One region of the Delftia sp. K82 genome, then DNA from elsewhere that is predicted to be linked to it. Evidence: predicted binding sites of a transcription regulator. Region 1 holds the regulator's gene; the other holds the start of a gene.
The links. Region 1 encodes FNR, which switches genes on or off when oxygen is low (the NO sensors DNR and NnrR bind a similar motif). Its sites were predicted from a motif close to TTGATNNNNATCAA; they were not measured.
Positions count from the first base shown of each region.

Region 2: the regulator FNR is predicted to act here: its motif matches at 1,776-1,789, upstream of cyoA (ubiquinol oxidase subunit II).

Region 1 is NZ_MYFL01000001.1:3,321,170-3,326,135, reverse strand. Features, by position in the region: gene ccoP (cytochrome-c oxidase, cbb3-type subunit III) at 1-512, shown strand, start outside; gene ccoG (cytochrome c oxidase accessory protein CcoG) at 590-2,044, shown strand; gene KDK82_RS14630 (FixH family protein) at 2,102-2,416, shown strand; gene KDK82_RS14625 (hypothetical protein) at 2,596-2,883, shown strand; gene fnr (fumarate/nitrate reduction transcriptional regulator Fnr) at 2,965-3,684, opposite strand; gene hemN (oxygen-independent coproporphyrinogen III oxidase) at 3,847-4,966, shown strand, end outside.
Region 2 is NZ_MYFL01000001.1:1,863,028-1,867,993, forward strand. Features, by position in the region: gene cyoB (cytochrome o ubiquinol oxidase subunit I) at 1-568, opposite strand, end outside; gene cyoA (ubiquinol oxidase subunit II) at 635-1,681, opposite strand; gene KDK82_RS08110 (MFS transporter) at 1,980-3,317, shown strand; gene KDK82_RS08115 (hypothetical protein) at 3,375-3,716, opposite strand; gene KDK82_RS08120 (hypothetical protein) at 3,805-4,038, shown strand; gene alaS (alanine--tRNA ligase) at 4,152-4,966, shown strand, end outside.

The DNA of each region.
Region 1 (4,966 bases):
AGCGCCTGTTCATGAACAACTGCGCACAGTGCCACGGCTCGGATGCACGCGGCGGCAAGAGCTTCCCCAACCTGACCGATGGCGACTGGCTGCATGGCGGCACGCCCGAGAAGATCAGGGAAACCATCACGGGCGGCCGCATCGGCATCATGCCGCCCATGGCCGCTGCCGTCGGCACGCCCGACGATGTGCGCAACCTCTCGCACTATGTGCTGAGCCTGTCGGGCAGCCCGCACGACTCGCTCAAGGCCTCGCTGGGCAAGTCCAAGTTCACGGCCTGCGCTGCCTGCCACGGCATGGACGGCAAGGGCAACCAGGCCCTGGGCGCGCCCAACCTGACCGATGACATCTGGCTGCACGGCTGGGGCGAGGCCGCCATCACGGCCATGATCAACAACGGCAAGCACAACGAGATGCCTGCCCAGAAGGACAAGCTGACCGAGGCGCAGATCGCGGTGCTTGCTTCCTATGTCTGGGGCATGTCGCACAAAGACGGCGCAGTCCGTCAGTAAGCACAGGGGCGGCGCTGCGGCGCCGCCTTTTTGCGTTTTGAGTTTTCAGATATTTCAAAAAAACAAAGGAACCCACCATGAAGCCCGAGAGCGGGGATGACACCGGGAAGCCTCCCCGCAAAGTCATTCCGATCACGCCGGCCACGCCTGATCCGGGCGAGCTGGTGTCGATGTTCGAGTCGGAAAAGAAGGTCTACCCGCGCTCCATCAGCGGTGTCTTCGCACGCTGGCGATGGGCCCTGGTGTTTCTCACCCAACTGGTTTTCTACGGCCTGCCCTGGCTGGAGTGGGGCCAGCGCCAGATGGTGCTGTTCGACCTCGGAACGCGGCGCTTCTATCTCTTCGGGCTGGTGCTGTACCCGCAGGACTTCATCTACCTGGCGGGCCTGCTGATCATCTCGGCGCTGGCATTGTTCCTGTTCACGGCTGTGGCCGGGCGCCTGTGGTGCGGCTTCTCGTGCCCGCAGACGGTCTACACCGAGATCTTCATGTGGGTGGAGCGCAAGGTCGAAGGCGACCGCAGCGCGCGCATGCGGCTGGACAAGAACGGCTGGACCTTCGAGAAGGCCTGGAAGAAGTCGCTCAAGCAGTTGCTGTGGATCGCCATTGCGCTGTGGACCGGCTTCACCTTCGTGGGCTACTTCGTGCCCATCCGCGAGCTGGGCGGCGAGCTGCTGGCGCTGCAGGGCAGCTGGCAGATGTTCTGGGTGCTGTTCTACGGTTTTGCCACCTATGGCAACGCGGGCTACATGCGCGAGCAGGTCTGCAAATACATGTGCCCCTATGCGCGCTTTCAGAGCGCCATGTTCGACCGGGACACCATGATCGTCAGCTACGACACGGGCCGGGGCGAGCCGCGTGCGCCGCGCACCAAAAAGGTGGACTACAAGGCCCAGGGCCTGGGCGACTGCATCGACTGCAAGATGTGCGTGCAGGTCTGCCCCGTGGGCATCGACATCCGCAACGGTCTGCAATACGAATGCATTGGCTGCGGCCTGTGCATAGACGCCTGCAATTCCATCATGGACAAGATGGAGTACCCGCGCGGCCTGATCCGCCTGACCACGCAGAACGCCATGGCCGGCCTGTGGCGGCGTGCCCAGGTGCTGCGCCGCATCTTCCGTCCGCGCGTGCTGATCTACTCGGCCGTGCTGATCGGCTTGAGCGTGGCCATGATCGTGAGCCTGGCGCTGCGCCAGTCGGTCAAGGTCGACGTGATACGCGACCGGGCGTCGCTGTCGCGCATCGTCGCGGGCGGCAAGCTGGAAAATGTCTACCGCCTGCAGATCATGAATGCCACCGAGCAGGCCCAGCGCTACCGCATCAGCGCCCATGGCCTCGATGGGCTGGAGCTGGCTTCCGAGCAGGAAGTCGAGGTCGGCCCGGCCGAGACGCGCGGCATTGCGGCGCGCCTGCAGATTCCCTACGGTTCGGCCGAGCCGGGCTCGCACACCGTATTCTTCGATATCGATGCCGTGCATTCAGGCGCGGGACGCGCGTCCGAAAAGGCCGTCTTCCTGGTGCCCCGGTGATGTTCCTGGCAGGCGCGGCACGGTCCGCGCCTGCCGCCTGAAAGAAAGAGTTTTCCCATGTCTTCCAGTCCCGCAGTTTCCGCGCCCGCGCAGGCTCCCTCGCACCCCGACGCCGGCAAGCCCTGGTGGAAGTTCGGCCATGTCTGGCTGGTGGTGGCCGGCCCGGCGGCCGTGGTGGTCGCTGCCGTGATCACGGCCATCATCGCCATCAATGGCGCCGATCCCGTGATCGACCCCGACTACTACCGCAACGGCATCACGATCAACGAGCGTGCCGATGGCGTGCGCGAAGTGCCCAAGAGCATGGCGCCCGCCGTCACCGGCCGCAACCATGCGGCCACGCCCGCGCACGATCACCCCACGGACCGCTGATCGCCGTGCACCCCTGCAAGAGGCCGCAGTCGCGGCCTTTTTGCATGGCGGATCGCATCTCCGGCATGCGCGACGGGTGAGGGTTTCCTACAGGCGTGCAGGGCGCTGCGGGGCTTGGCGCCATGCGTTGGCGCGGCGCACAATGAAGGCGACCCCTCGACAGCACAAGGAGATCGCTGATGTTGGCCCAACGCTGGATGTGGATTGCCTGGCCTGCCTTTCTGGCAGCCGCCGTGATGGAGATGCTGGTTTTTGCCTTTGTGGACCCGCTGGAGCTGCATTGGCTCGGCGACCTGGGCTGGTCGCGCCAGGGCATCTACACGCTGGCCTTCTTCGCCTTCTGGGGCGTGACCATGCTCTCCAGCCTGATGACCACCATGCTGGGCCGCTCGGCCCGCGATCTCAATGACGGCGTGGTCTCCGAGCCCGACCCGGACCTGGCCATGCAGGGGCTGGGGCGGGACTGAGCGAGAGCCCGCCGCAATGAACAAGGCCCGCTGTCGCGGGCCTTGTTCATTGGCGGATGAATGCTTGCCGCCCTTGCAGCCTCACTGGCACTGCTGGCTGTTGACGATGCGCTTGAGCGCCTCCGTGTCCAGGATGCGCAGATGGCGCTGGCGCACCTCGATGATGTTGTCGTCCGCGAACTTGGAGAAGGTGCGGCTCACCGTCTCCAGCTTCAGGCCCAGGTAGCTGCCGATTTCCTCGCGCGTCATGCGCAGCACCAGTTCGGACTTGGAAAAGCCCCGCGCATGCAGGCGCTGCACCAGGTTGAGCACGAAGGCGGCCAGGCGCTCTTCGGCGCGCATGCTGCCCAGCAGCAGCATCACGCCGTGCTCGCGCACGATCTCGCGGCTCATGACCTTGTGCACATGGTTTTGCAGGGCCGTGACCTCGCGCGACAGGTCTTCCAGCTTGTCGAAGGGCATGACGCAGACTTCGGCGTCTTCCAGCGCGACGGCATCGCAGGTGTGGTGGTCGTTGACGATGCCGTCCAGGCCAATGATCTCGCCGGCCATCTGAAAGCCTGTGACCTGGTCGCGTCCGTCCTCGGTGGCCACGCAGGTCTTGAAGAAGCCGGTGCGGATGGCGTACAGCGAGGTGAATGTCTCGCCATTGCGAAACAGCAGGCCTCCGCGCTTGACCTTGCGGCGCGTGGCCACGATGTCGTCGATGCGCTGCATCTGCTCGGCATCCAGGCCCATGGGCATGCACAGTTCGCGCAGGTTGCAGTTGGAGCAGGAGGCTTTGATGGTCTGAAGGTTCATGGAGTGATAAACATCAGCGGCACACAGCGTGCCGGCGGTGACCTCGTGGATTGCGATGAGTTGGATCAAATTGTCGCAGCAGTCCCTCAAACAACTCTTGATATGAGTCAAGGACATGACCGATGTGCTGCGGCACAGTCGAGGTATTAGAGGAAAAAACCCATGACCGCTGTCACCCCAGAGCTGCTGCGTCGCTTTGACGTACCGGGGCCCCGATACACCTCGTTCCCTACCGCCGACCGCTTTGTCGAGGCCTTTGGTGCAGAGGACTATATCCTGGCGCTGCAACAACGCAAATCGAGTACCGCAGCGCGTGCCATGCCTTTGTCGCTGTATGTGCACGTGCCCTTTTGCGAGTCGCTTTGCTACTACTGCGCCTGCAACAAGATCGTGACGCGCCACCACGATCGCGCCGCCGTCTACCTGGACTACCTGGCGCGCGAGATGGCCTTGCACACGGCCCATTGCGGCAAGGGCCAGACCGTCAGCCAACTGCACCTGGGCGGCGGCACGCCCACCTTCTTCTCCGACGATGAGCTGCGCACGCTGATGGGCCTGTTGCGCGAGCATTTCAAGCTGGAGCCGGGTGGCGAATACTCCATCGAGGTCGATCCGCGCACCGTCAGCGTTGAGCGCCTGGCCGTGCTCAAGGAGCTGGGCTTCAACCGCCTGAGCTTCGGCGTGCAGGACTTCGACGAGCAGGTGCAGATCGCGGTGCACCGCGTGCAGCCGGCCGAGCAGGTGTTCGAGCTGGTGGCGGCCGCGCGGCAGCTGGGCTTTGCCTCCATCAACGTGGACCTGATCTACGGCCTGCCCAAGCAGACGCCCGAATCCTTCGAGCGCACGCTGGCCCAGGTCAACGCGCTGCGGCCCGACCGCATCGCGCTCTATGCCTATGCCCACCTGCCCGAGCGCTTCAAGCCGCAGCGGCGCATTGCGGCCGAGGATCTGCCCCAGGGGGCCGACAAGCTGGCCATGCTGTCGCGTTCCATCGCCGCGTTCATGGACGGTGGCTATGTCTACGTGGGCATGGACCACTTCGCCCTGCCCGAGGACTCGCTGGCCGTGGCCAAGCGCCAGGGCCGGCTGCACCGCAACTTCCAGGGCTACAGCACCCAGCCCGACTGCGACCTGATTGCGCTGGGCGTGTCGGCCATCGGCAAGGTGGGCGCCAGCTACAGCCAGAACGCCAAGACGCTGGAGGAGTACTACGACGCCATCGACGCCAGCCACCTGCCCGTGGTGCGGGGCCTGGCGCTGTCGCGCGACGACCTGGTGCGCC
Region 2 (4,966 bases), 1.5 Mb from region 1:
CCAGGTTGGACAGTGCCAGCCAGCCGGAGGTGGAGAACTCGCCCAGGAACAGCGAGATCATCACCAGCACGGCGCCGCCCGTGGTCATCCAGAAGCTGAAGTTGTTCAGGAACGGGAAGGACACGTCGCGGGCGCCGATCTGCAGCGGCACCAGATAGTTCATCAGGCCGGTCACGAAGGGCATGGCCACGAAGAAGATCATGATCACGCCGTGGGCCGTGAAGATCTGGTCGTAGTGGTGCGGAGGCAGGTAGCCCAGGTTGTCGCCGAAGGCCATGGCCTGCTGCAGGCGCATCATCAGCGCGTCGGCAAAGCCGCGCAGCAGCATGACCAGACCGAGGATCATGTACATGATGCCGATCTTCTTGTGGTCGATGCTGCACAGCCAGTCGCGCCACAGCGGGCCCCACAGGCGGAACTTGGTGAGCAGGCCCAGCACGGCAAGGCCGCCGAGCACCACGGCGATGAAGGTAGCCAGCACGATGGGCTCATGCGCCATCGGGATGGAGTCCCAAGTGATGCGTCCCAGCAGCCAGTGGGCCTGTGCCGGGGAGGTATGTTCAGACATATCGAGTCTCTTAGGTCGTGATGGGCGCGGGCGGCGGTCTGGCCGTCGTCCGCGTCCGCTAACTGCTTATTGCTGCGCAGCGGCTGCGGAGCCGTCGCGCTGGTCCAGGAAGGCCACGACGCGGTCGGCGTTTTGCACCGTGCACACATCCTGGGGCAGGTTCATGCCCACGGCCTTGAGATAGGCTTCGCCGCCGGCAGCGTCGATGGCCATCATGTGATGCATGCACATCTTGCCTTCTTCGACACAGCGGTTGAGCACCTTGTCGTACAGGCCTTCGTCCACCGTGGCGAAGCGCTCGACCGGGTTGCGCTCGCTGGGCTTGACCAGGTTCAGGTAGGTATCGCGCGTCAGGGCCTTGCCTTCGGACTTGGCCTTGGCAACCCACTGATCGAACTCTTCGTTGCTCAGGCCGTGGAACTTGAACGTCATGCCCGAGAAGCCGGCGCCGCTGTAGTGCGATGCCAGGCCGTGGAACACGCCGGGCTTGTTGATCACGGCGTTCAGCTCGGTCTGCATGCCGGGCATGGCATAGATCATGCCGGCCAGGTCAGGCACGTAGAAAGAGTTCATCGTCGAGGTGGCGGTCAGCTTGAAGTGGATGGGACGATCCACGGGAGCGGCCAGCTCGTTGACGGTGGCGATGCCTTTTTCAGGGATGAAGAACAGCCACTTCCAGTCCATGGCCACGACCTGCACCTCCAGCGGCTTGACATCGGTGCTCAGCGGCTTGGTGGCCGAGACGCGGTCCAGCGGACGGTAGGGGTCCAGCTTGTGGGTGCTGATCCAGGTGATGGCGCCCAGCGCGATGATGATCATCAGCGGCACGGACCAGATCACCAGCTCCAGCGTGGTGGAGTGGTGCCATTCGGGGTCGTAGTGGGCCTCGGTGTTCGACTGGCGGTATTTCCAGGCGAAAAGCAGCGTGAGGATGATCACCGGGATGATGATGATCAGCATCAGCAAGGTGGCCGTGACCACCAGGTTGCCCTGCTGCGCGGCGATGTCGCCGGCGGGGTTGAGCACGACGGCTTTGCTGCAGCCAGTGAGACTGGCTGTCAAAGCGGCCGCGGTGAGCCACGCAGGCCCACGGAGTTCCTTGATTTTTAGCATGCTAGGGGCGCAACAAGAGCGCGTTTACATAGAAACGCGGATTACAAGATCCGGGCAAATGTATTACGAAGTATAAATTTGTCCATTGGACATTTTGTCCAACGTCAAGGAGAACCCGGGAACTTTCTGCTACCTGGGCGGGTGCGCGGCAGGTGCCTGGCGGTCCGGAGGCCGCATTTTCGCGTCGCGCGCAGCAGGACAAACACCAAGGCCGGTCGAGGTGGAAACCGCCTTGCGCCAGATCAAGTGAGGGCGTAGAACAGAGTTGTCAGTGAGACGAGACAAGGAGCATCCATCTATGAGCGGCCTCGACACAACTGCAAGCTTCCCCGGCGGAAGCTATGAGAGCAAAGAATCTCTGTCCCGCGCCGACACCCACGAAGATGTCACGCCCAACGAAATCGCCGTCGGCGTGATCATCGGGCGATCCTCGGAGTACTTCGACTTCTTCGTGTTCGGCATCGCCTGCGTGCTGGTCTTCCCGGCACTGCTGTTTCCCTACCTTTCCAAGCTCGACGGCACGCTGATGTCGTTCGCCATCTTCTCGCTGGCCTTCGTGGCCCGGCCGCTGGGCACGGCGCTGTCCATGGCCGTGCAGCGGCGCTGGGGGCGGGCGACCAAGCTGACGCTGGCGCTGTTTCTGCTGGGCGTGTGCACCGTGGGCATGGCCTTCCTGCCCAGCTACCAGCAGGCGGGGGTGAACGCCATCATCGTGCTGGCGCTGCTGCGCATAGGCCAGGGCATTGCGCTGGGCGGCTCGTGGGACGGCCTGCCGTCGCTGCTGGCCATGTCGGCGCCCAAGAACCGGCGGGGCTGGTACTCGATGATGGGCCAGTTGGGCGCGCCGCTGGGCTTCGTGCTCGCGGCAGGGCTGTTTGCCTTCATCTACGCCCATGTGGGAGCCGACGAGTTCCTCAGCTGGGGCTGGCGCTATCCCTTCTGCGTGGCCTTTGCCATCAACGTCGTGGCACTGTTCGCCCGGCTGCGCCTGGTCGTGGGCCAGTCCTACACCGAACTGCTGCAGCAGCGTGAGCTGGAGCCCATGGGCGTGTTGCCGCTGATGCGCGACGAAGGCCGCAACGTGGTGATCGGCGCGTTTGCCGCCCTGGCCAGCTTTGCGCTGTTCCACCTGGTGACCATCTTCCCGCTGTCCTGGATCTCGCTGTACTCGGACCAGTCGGTGACCCATGTGCTCGGGGTGCAGATCGTGGGCGCCTTCTGTGCGGCTGCCGCCATCATGGTCTCGGGCTGGCTGGCCGACCGCGTTGGCCGGCGCAACACGCTGGGCACCATGGCCTGCCTGATCGGCATCTTCAGCTTCCTGGCGCCCTGGCTGCTGGGCAGCGGAACGATGGGGAACAACGTGTTCATCATCGTCGGCTTCATCCTGCTGGGCCTGTCCTATGGCCAGGCGGCCGGCACGGTGACGTCCAACTTCCCCTCACGCTATCGCTACACGGGTGCCGCGTTGTCCTCGGACATGGCCTGGCTGGTGGGCGCGGCATTCGCTCCGCTGGTGGCCCTGGGCGTGTCCTCGCGCTTCGGACTGGTGGCGCTGGGGATCTATCTGCTGTCGGGTGCGCTGTGCACGCTGGCGGCACTGGGCATCAACCGCGCCATCGAGACGCGCGACTGAACGGGCCCTCGCAAGCCAAAGGCCGGCTCTGCCGGCCTTTTTCGTTGTGACTTCGCCTCAGGGGTTTTCACCGTAGCGCTGCTTGAAGTCGAATTCGAGCCTGTCGCAGTCCTGCACCGATTCAAACTGCTGCGTCTTGCGCTCGGCCTCTGGCCGCGCGGTTTCCTTGCGGCAGATCTTGATGGTTTCGCGCTCCACCCAGCGCGCCTCGCCTTCGGGCGTGGACAGCAACTGTCCAGCCAGCATGAGCACAGCGAAGAAGGCCACAGGCAGGCCGATCAGCCAGGGCACGATGCGGCTTTTTGGCGGCTTGGGCGGTTTGGCCGGATCGGATCCGTGGGCGCTGGCAGCGGGGGCCGGTTCGCTGGAATGAGGCTCGGGTGTCTGTGGTTGCGCCATGGTGTGCTTGCTGTGGTTCCGGCTGGAGATTATCCAGGGCGCCCATCGCGCGCAGTCTGAGCGGGATCAGGGAACGGCGAGATCGCCTGTGCTAGCCATCTCCCTCATCTCCTGCACCAGCCATTTCTCCAGCGCAAGAATGTCGGCCCTGCGGCCCGGACGGGGCGTCACCCACAGCTGCAGGCGCCGTGGACCGGCCAGCTGCGCGCCGCTGTTGCGCGCGCATGGCAGCGATCCGGCCAGCGACGGGCTGGAGATCGTGCTCAAGGGCGGGCAGATGGGAGGAGAGGCCTTCTTTGGCCAGGTGCGTGATGGAGGCTAGGCAGGGCTCGCTGCCGCAACCATGGGGCAAACCTATAATGCGCGTTGGTCCCGACGGGACACCCTCCCACCAGGGACAGCGCCCCGCGTGCGCGCTCCGAACTCCTAGACACCATGAGCACACCCACTTTCACCGTTGCCGACATTCGCAAGAGCTTTCTGGACTTTTTCGCATCCAAGGGCCACACCATCGTGGAGTCGAGCCCCCTGGTGCCCGGCAACGATCCGACGCTGATGTTCACCAACTCGGGCATGGTCCAGTTCAAGGACGTGTTCCTGGGCACCGACAAGCGCCCCTACAAGCGCGCCACCTCGGTGCAGACCTGCCTGCGCGCAGGCGGCAAGCACAACGATCTGGAAAACGTGGGCTATACGGCCCGCCACCACACCTTCTTCGAGATGCTGGGCAACTGGTCCTTCGGCGACTACTTCAAGCGCGAGTCGCTCAAGTGGGCCTGGGAGCTGCTGACCGAGGTCTACAAGCTGCCCAAGGAACGCCTGCTGGCCACGGTCTACGCCGAGGACGACGAGGCCTACGACATCTGGACCAAGGAAATCGGCCTGCCGCCCGAGCGCGTGATCCGCATCGGCGACAACAAGGGCGGCCGCTACAAGAGCGACAACTTCTGGATGATGGCCGACACCGGCCCCTGCGGCCCCTGCTCGGAAATCTTCTACGACCACGGCGCGCACGTGGCCGGCGGCCCTCCGGGCAGCCCTGACGAAGACGGCGACCGCTTCATCGAGATCTGGAACAACGTGTTCATGCAGTTCGACATGGACGAGCAGGGCAACGTCAAGCCACTGCCCGCGCCCTGCGTGGACACCGGCATGGGCCTGGAGCGCCTGGCCGCCATCCTGCAGCATGTGCACAGCAACTACGAGATCGACCTGTTCCAGGCGCTGATCAAGGCCGCTGCGCGCGAGAC